One region of the Streptomyces liliiviolaceus genome, then DNA from elsewhere that is predicted to be linked to it. Evidence: riboswitches for the same ligand, from Rfam matches in the RefSeq annotation. Region 1 holds a riboswitch; the other holds the start of a gene.

Region 1 (4,207 bases):
ACTGCTCGCACCGATGCCGGTACGCATCCTGCCGGGGGTGGGGCCCGCCACGGGCGACCATCTGCGGCGGGGCGGGATCAGCACGGTCGGGGAGATCGCGGAGGCGGGGGAGGACGAGCTTGTACGGCTTCTGGGGAAGGCGCATGGGCTCGCCCTGTACGCGATGGCGCTGGCCCGCGACGAGCGGCCCGTGGTGGCCGAGCGGGACACCAAGTCGGTGTCCGTCGAGGACACGTACGACGTGGACATCCATGACCGGGTGCGCGTGCGCATGGAGGTGCAGCGGCTTGCGGACCGGTGCGTCCAGCGGTTGCGGGGTGCGCATCTGTCCGGGCGGACCATCGTGCTGAAGGTGCGGCGGTACGACTTCTCGACGCTGACGCGGTCCGAGACGTTGCGGGGGCCCACGGACGATCCGGCGGTGGTTCGGGAGGCTGCTGCGCGGCTGCTGGAGGCGGTGGACACCACGGGGGGTGTGCGGCTGCTGGGGGTGGGGGTGACCGGGCTCGCCGACTACACGCAGGAGGATCTTTTCGCGCAGGCGCGGGCCGCTGCGGCGGGGGTGGAGGAGGCGGCGTCGGGTGAGCGCCCGGAGGAGGTCAAGGCGGTCGCCGTCGCCGTCGAGGACGCTGCGGTGGCCGGGCCCGCGGAGCGGGTGTGGCGGGCGGGGCACGATGTTCGGCATGCGGAGTTCGGGCACGGGTGGGTGCAGGGGAGTGGGCTGGGGAGGGTGACTGTGCGGTTCGAGACGCCGGATTCCGTGCCGGGGCGGGTGAAGACGTTTCGGGTTGATGATCCTTTGTTGGAGTCGGCGGAGGCGTTGCCGTTGGTTGCACGGGGGGAGGGGGGTGGGGGTGCGTCTTGAGGGTGCGGGAGCGTTGTGGCTGGTCGCGCAGTTCCCCGCGCCCCTAAAAGATTGCGCCGTTCCCCGCGCCCCTGAAGACGAAAGATTGCGCCGTTCCCCGCGCCCCTGAAGACGAAAGACTGCGCCGTTCCCCGCGCCCCTTGGGGCCTCGGGTCGTTCGTCGGCTGCCAGCCGGTGGGGGCTGGTCGCGCCGTTCCTCGCGCCCCCGGGTGGGGCGGTTGTCAGGTGGGGTCTTCCTTGTTTGCCAGGTGGCCGAAGTCTTTGTCTGGGAAGGGGGGTGTGGGGGATACGTCCAGGCCGTAGTGGTGGTAGAGCTGTAGTTCTTGTTCGGGGGAGAGGTGGCGGCCTACTCCGAAGTCGGGGGCGTCCTTGATCAGGGCGCGTTCGAACGGGACGTGCAGGGATTCGGCGACCACTTCGCTGGGCTCCAGGGGGACGAAGGCGTCCCGGCTGAACAGGCCGGTGCGTATGGCCGCCCACTCCGGTGCGCCGGTCGCGTCGTCGAGGTAGACCTCGTCGACGGTGCCGATCCTCGTGCCGTTGCGGTCGAACGCCTTGCGGCCTATCAGGTTGCGCGGATCGATGTCGGTCTGCACGGGCCCTCCAGCTGCTCGCAACTCATCCGTAAGCACTACGAAAGAGCACTTTGAGGTGGGCGGCCACTTGAGGGAACCCCGCTGGTAGGCTGGGCGACGGCTGCTGACCCCGTGCGGGAGAGTCCTCCAGGCTTCATCGGAGGCGCCGAAGGAGCAAATCCTCCCCGGAATCTCTCAGGCACACGTACCGCATGGACGAGGTCACTCTGGAAAGCAGAGGGGTGTTCGAGTAGTCGACGGGCTCCGCTCTCACCGACGGTGAAAGCCGGTGCGCCTTCGCGGCGAGCCGGTGAAGCTCTCAGGTTGAGATGACAGAGGGGGAGGCCGTTAGGGCACCCACCTAGTGGTGCCCCTCGAAGGTCGTCAGACCAGGAGGCCTCCGCAATGACCGTCCAACGTATTCCGCTCTCCGAGCTCGAACAGGGAATCCCCTTCGAGCAGCGTCACATCGGGCCCGACTCCGAGGCCCGCGCCAAGATGCTCGCGCAGGTGGGGTACGGCTCGCTGGACGAGCTGACGGCCGCCGCGGTGCCGGATGTGATCAAGAACGCCGACGCGCTCGAACTGCCGGGCGCGCGCACCGAGGCCGAGGTACAGACCGAGCTGCGCTCCCTCGCGGACCGCAACCAGGTGCTGGACTCGATGATCGGGCTCGGTTACTACGGGACGTTCACGCCGCCCGTCATCCTGCGCAATGTCATGGAGAGTCCTGCCTGGTACACGGCGTACACGCCGTACCAGCCGGAGATCTCGCAAGGGCGGCTTGAAGCCCTGCTGAACTTCCAGACCGTGGTGGCCGAGCTGACCGGACTGCCGACCTCCGGGGCCTCGCTGCTCGACGAGGGCACGGCGGCCGCCGAGGCCATGGCCCTGTCACGGCGCATGGGGAAGAACAAGAAGGGCCTCTTCCTGATCGACGCGGACACCATGCCGCAGACGATTGCGGTGATAGAGACCCGCGCTGAGCCCACCGGCGTCGAGGTCGTCGTCGCCGACCTCAGCGACGGCATCCCGGCGGGGCTCGCGGAGCGTGAGATCAATGGCGTACTCCTGCAGTACCCCGGCGCCTCCGGTGCCGTACGCGACCTGGCGCCCGTCGTCGACCAGGCGCACGAGCTGGGCGCGGTCGTCACCGTCGCCGCCGACCTGCTCGCCCTGACGCTGCTCACCTCGCCCGGTGAACTGGGCGCCGACATCGCTGTCGGTACGACACAGCGCTTCGGTGTGCCGATGGGCTTCGGCGGACCGCACGCCGGATACATGGCCGTACGGGAGAAGTTCGCGCGCAGCCTGCCCGGACGGCTCGTCGGTGTCTCCGTCGACGCGGACGGCAACAAGGCGTACCGCCTGGCCCTGCAGACGCGGGAGCAGCACATCCGCCGTGAGAAGGCGACCAGCAACATCTGCACGGCCCAGGTGCTGCTCGCCGTGATGGCCGGGATGTACGCCGTCTACCACGGTCCCGAGGGACTGAAGGGCATCGCCCGGCGCACCCACCGGTACGCCACGATCCTCGCCGCCGGTCTGACGGCGGGCGGGGTCGAGGTCGTCCACGAGGCGTACTTCGACACCCTGACCGTGCGGGTGCCGGGCCGGGCCGCCGAGGTGCTCGCCGCCGCCCGTCAGGGCGGGGTCAACCTCCACCTGGTGGACGCGGACCACCTCTCCCTGTCCTGTGACGAGACGACCACGCGCGCCCAACTGGGAGTCGTCTGGTCGGCGTTCGGCGTCGACGGGGATGTGGCCGCGCTGGACGGGACCGCCGAGGACACGCTGCCGGCCCCGCTGCTGCGCGCCGACGAGTACCTCACGCACCCGGTCTTCCACCAGTACCGCTCGGAGACCGCGATGCTGCGCTACCTGCGCCGTCTCGCCGACCGCGACTACGCGCTCGACCGCGGCATGATCCCGCTCGGCTCGTGCACCATGAAGCTCAACGCGACCACCGAGATGGAGCCGGTCACCTGGCCCGAGTTCGGGCAGCTGCACCCCTTCGCGCCCGCCGAGCAGGCGCAGGGCTACCTCACGCTCATCCGTGAGCTGGAGGAGCGGCTCGCCGAGGTGACGGGCTACGACAACGTGTCGCTCCAGCCCAACGCCGGTTCGCAGGGCGAGCTGGCCGGTCTGCTGGCCGTCCGCGGCTACCACCGGGCCAACGGCGACGAGCAGCGCACGGTCTGCCTCATCCCGTCGTCCGCGCACGGCACGAACGCCGCGAGTGCGGTGATGGCCGGGATGAAGGTCGTCGTCGTGAAGACCGCCGAGGACGGCGAGATCGACGTCGAGGACCTGCGGGCCAAGATCGAGCAGCACCGTGACGAGCTGTCCGTGCTGATGATCACGTACCCCTCGACCCATGGGGTGTTCGAGGAGCACGTCGCCGACATCTGCGCGCAGGTGCACGAGGCGGGCGGGCAGGTCTACGTGGACGGCGCCAACCTCAACGCGCTGGTCGGCCTGGCCAAGCCGGGGCACTTCGGCGGCGACGTCTCGCACCTCAACCTGCACAAGACCTTCTGCATCCCGCACGGCGGCGGCGGTCCGGGCGTCGGCCCGGTCGGGGTGCGCGCGCACCTGGCGCCGTATCTGCCGAACCACCCGCTGCAGCCCGCCGCGGGGCCGGAGACGGGCGTGGGCCCGGTCTCCGCGGCTCCCTGGGGCTCCGCGGGCATCCTGCCCATCTCGTGGGCGTACGTCAGGCTCATGGGCGGGGAAGGCCTCAAGCGGGCCACGCAGGTCGCCGTGC
Region 2 (4,207 bases), on a different contig from region 1:
CGCTCGACCTCGGCCATGTCGACCAGGCCGGCGTCGTCCACGTGGTAGGCGACCACGTTGAACTGCTTGCCGGAGAAGTTCAGCCGCATCCCGTGGGTCAGGTGACCGCCGTGGGCGAGGTCCAGGCCGAGGATGGTGTCGCCGGGCTGGGCCAGCGCGAAGAGCGCGGCCTGGTTGGCGGAGGCGCCCGAGTGCGGCTGCACGTTGGCGTACTCGGCGCCGAACAGCTCCTTGACCCGGTCGATCGCGATCTGCTCGGCGACGTCGACGTGCTCGCAGCCGCCGTAGTAGCGGCGGCCGGGGTAGCCCTCGGCGTACTTGTTGGTGAGGACCGAGCCCTGGGCCTCCATGACCGCGACCGGGGCGAAGTTCTCCGAGGCGATCATCTCAAGGGTGGACTGCTGACGGTTCAGCTCGGCGTCGAGGGCGGCGGCGACGTCCGGGTCGAGTTCGTGCAGGGGCGTGTTCAGAAGCGACATCGGTCTGGGGTCCTTAGCGAGGAGCCGGAATCAGGAGCCGGAGAATTCGGTGTACTCGGCGGCGGAGAGCAGGTCCTTCGGCTCGTCCGTCACCCGTACCTTGAAGAGCCAGCCACCCTCGAAGGGAGCGGTGTTCACCAGCGCGGGGTCGTCCACGACATCCTGGTTGATCTCGGTGATCTCACCGGTGACGGGTGAGTACAGGTCGCTCACCGACTTGGTCGACTCCAGCTCGCCGCAGGTCTCGCCCGCGGTCACCGCGGCACCGACCTCGGGGAGCTGGACGTACACCACGTCGCCGAGCGCGTTGGCCGCGTGCTCCGTGATGCCGACCGTCGAGACGCCGTCCTCGGCGCCCGACAGCCACTCGTGCTCCTTGCTGTAGCGCAGCTCTTGGGGGTTGCTCATGGCCTGAATTCTCCTGTACGCGGGTGAGTGCTGATGCAGGGGGAGTACGGGTGAGCTGGGCGGATGTGCCCAGGATCACGTGTGGCGCCTGCGGACCGGCGTCACGTGCGGCGCCTGTGGAGGGGCGTCACGTGCGGTGCTTGCGGACCAGTGTCACTTCTGGCGCTTGTAGAACGGCAGTGCCACGACCTCGTACGGCTCGTGACTGCCCCGGATGTCCACGCCGACACCGGTGGTGCCGGGCGCGGAGTGCTCCGCGTCGACGTAGGCCATCGCGATCGGCCTGCCGAGCGTCGGCGAGGGCGCGCCGGAGGTGACCTCGCCGATCACCTTGCCGCCGGCGACGACGGGGTAGCCGGCACGCGGGACGCGGCGGCCCTCGGCGATCAGGCCGACCAGGACGCGCGGGGGCGTCGACTCGGCACGTGCGGCGGCCTCGGAGAGCGCCTCGCGCCCCACGAAGTCACCCTCCTTCTCGAACTTCACGACCCGGCCGAGCCCCGCGTCGAACGGTGTGAGCGAGGTGCTCAGCTCATGCCCGTACAGCGGCATGCCCGCCTCCAGGCGCAGGGTGTCGCGGCAGGAGAGTCCGCAGGGGGCGAGCCCGGCCGCGGCTCCGGCGTCGGTCAGCGCCTGCCACAGCTTCTCGGCGTCGGCCGGGGCCACGAACAGCTCGAAGCCGTCCTCGCCGGTGTAGCCGGTGCGCGCGATCAGCGCCGGGACGCCCGCGACCGTGCCGGGCAGGCCCGCGTAGTACTTCAGGCCGTCCAGGTCGGCGTCGGTGAGGGACGTCAGGATGCCGGGGGACTCGGGGCCCTGGATCGCGAGCAGCGCGTAGGCGTCCCGGTCGTCGCGGACCTCGGCGTCGAAGCCGTCGGCGCGCTCCGTGAGGGCGTCCAGGACGACCTGGGCGTTGGAGGCGTTGGCCACGACCATGTACGCGGTGTCGGCGAGGCGGTAGACGATCAGGTCGTCGAGGATGCCGCCGTCGGCCCGGCAGATCATGGTGTAGCGGGCGCGGCCGGTCTTCACGCCGCCGATGTTGCCGACCAGCGCGTGGTCGAGGAGGGCCGCGGCCTGCGGTCCGCTCACGGTGATCTCGCCCATGTGCGAGAGGTCGAAGAGCCCGGCCCGGGTCCGGACGGCGAGGTGCTCGTCGCGCTCGGAGCCGTACCGCAGGGGCATGTCCCAGCCCGCGAAGTCGGTCATGGTCGCGCCCAGCGAGCGATGCAGGGCATCGAGGGCGGTGCGGCGCGGTTCGACGGGGGTGTTGCTGCTCATCGGCGGGGCTCCCAAGGCATGACGGCGAGGTCGTTCCTCCCCATCTGTCATCGGGACCTGAGAGGTTCGCCGTGACCCGCCGCCGAACACGGGGGTCACCGACTTGCACCTTGGGTGGGGCCTACGCCCTGACGGTCAGGGGCGGCCCGCTTTTCAGATGTGCCTCGTCCGTGCGGTATCGGGGGCCTGAGAGATTCAAGGGAGGGACTTGCTCCTTCGGCGCCCGGGCACTCGTACACCTGCGTGTACGTGTTTCCCGGAACTCTCCCGCGCGGATTCAAGCGGCCGGTATGCAGTTGGCGGGCACATCATTGCATGCCCCCGGCTCCGGCAGGGGGCCGCGCGGTGTCCGGACGGGTGGCCAGGGTGTTCACAGTGATCTGTGACGGGGCTGTGGCAGGACAAGAACAGAAACGGGGGGACCAGCGCATTACCTTCTCTTTACACTCGACGGAGATGGGTCTGCCGACCCCATGGGGAGGACGATCAGGGTGAACAGGACCACGGCGTACGCGACCAGTTCGGGCATCGCGCTGCCCAAGCAGCCACCCGCTCCGGCCAGGGAGGCGTGCGACCCGCTGGTGACCCCCGTCGTCCGCGACCTGCGGGCGCGCTCGGGCCACAGTCCGCACGGTCTGCGCTTCGGGGCGGCCGATCTGGTGGTGGTCACGGGGCTGCCGGGCAGCGGCAAATCGACCCTGATGCGCCGGGCGGTGACCGGCCGCCGCATCGACTCCCAGGACACCCGCGACCGCTGGGACGAGCGCCTGGCCCGTTTCCTGCCGTACGCGGTCTACCGCCCCCTCGTCCGCGCCGCGCACTACGCGGGCCTGCGCCGGGCCCTGCGCTCCGGGGAGGGCGTCGTCGTGCACGACTGCGGTACGCAGGCCTGGGTGCGCGACTGGCTCGCCCGGGACGCCCGTCGCCGCGGCGGGACCCTGCACCTGCTGCTCCTCGACGTCGACCCCGGTACGGCCCTGGACGGCCAGCGCGAGCGCGGCCGGGGCGTCTCGCGGTACGCGTTCGCGCGCCACCGCGGCGCGGTCGCCCGGCTGCTGCGCTCGGTGGAGAAGGGCGACCTCCCCAAGGGCTGCGGTTCCGCGGTGCTCGTCGACCGTGCCGCGGTGGACGTACTGCGTCGCATCGATTTCGGCGACTGAGGACGACTAACCTCGTCAACCGCACACGGCGGTTGGAGCAGGCGGTGGAGATGGACTTCCAGGCACGGGACATCCCGGCACACGCACACCCCCACATGGGATGGCCCGGCAACGAGTTGGAGGAGGTGCTCGCCGCCTCCCTGGGGCTCCCTCCGTCGCCCTCGACGGGGGCCCGGATCGTGGAGACCCTCGGGCGCAGCTTCATCTGGGTGCCGCTGCCGGAGGGGGGCGGCCCGCACAGCGGCCCGCTCGACCTGCCCACGATGGAGCTGGCCGGGCAGGCGTACGTGCCGGTCTTCACCTCGGAGCAGCAGTTCCGCCAGGTCGTCGGCGACCACATGGCGTACACGGTGGCACCCGCCGTGGAGTTCGCGCGCGGTCTGCCGCCCCAGGCCGGCATCGTCCTGAACCCGGACGGCACGGTCGGGATACCGCTGCCCCCGGCCGCCGTCGCCGAGCTGTGCCGGGCCGGGCGGACCGAACTGGACGGGCCCGCGAGCGGCGGCCGGGTCCGGCTCTTCCAGCCTGACTGGCAGGACGACCCGGTGGACTTCCTGGCCGCGGCCTCGGCGGAGTTCGAGGCGGCCGGCCCGGTGGTGAGCGCCCGGCGCTGTCTGGCGAGCATCGAGGGCGGCGACACGGTGATGTTCGTCGGTGTGGAGGTGGCCCACTGGGACGAGAACGCCCGCACCCTCCCCCTGGACGCCCTGGGCCGCGCCCTCGGCCGGGTCCCGTTGCCCCACCCGGTGAGCCTGGTCTTCCTGGACGTGGCCCAGGACCCGGTGGGCGACTGGCTGAGGGAGAAGGTCCGCCCGTTCTACACCCGAGCGTTCTAGGCGGGGCTATTTCGGGGCCGCCCGCAGGGCGCGCCCCGAAAGG

The links. A riboswitch is a leader RNA that binds a small molecule or an ion and turns the genes downstream of it on or off. The one in region 1 is predicted to bind glycine.
Region 2: linked by a shared signal. The riboswitch ahead of gcvT (glycine cleavage system aminomethyltransferase GcvT) and the one ahead of gcvP (aminomethyl-transferring glycine dehydrogenase) in region 1 are both predicted to bind glycine.

What each region holds. Positions count from the first base shown of each region.
Region 1 covers NZ_JAGPYQ010000002.1:812,818-817,024, reverse strand. Annotated here, with positions in the region: gene J8N05_RS38980 (DNA polymerase IV) at 1-865, shown strand, start outside; gene J8N05_RS38975 (PRC-barrel domain-containing protein) at 1,087-1,461, opposite strand; glycine riboswitch at 1,566-1,661, shown strand; gene gcvP (aminomethyl-transferring glycine dehydrogenase) at 1,846-4,207, shown strand, end outside.
Region 2 covers NZ_JAGPYQ010000001.1:8,124,762-8,128,968, reverse strand. Annotated here, with positions in the region: gene glyA (serine hydroxymethyltransferase) at 1-479, opposite strand, end outside; gene gcvH (glycine cleavage system protein GcvH) at 510-887, opposite strand; gene gcvT (glycine cleavage system aminomethyltransferase GcvT) at 1,041-2,168, opposite strand; glycine riboswitch at 2,332-2,448, opposite strand; gene J8N05_RS34425 (AAA family ATPase) at 2,642-3,328, shown strand; gene J8N05_RS34420 (enhanced serine sensitivity protein SseB) at 3,379-4,164, shown strand.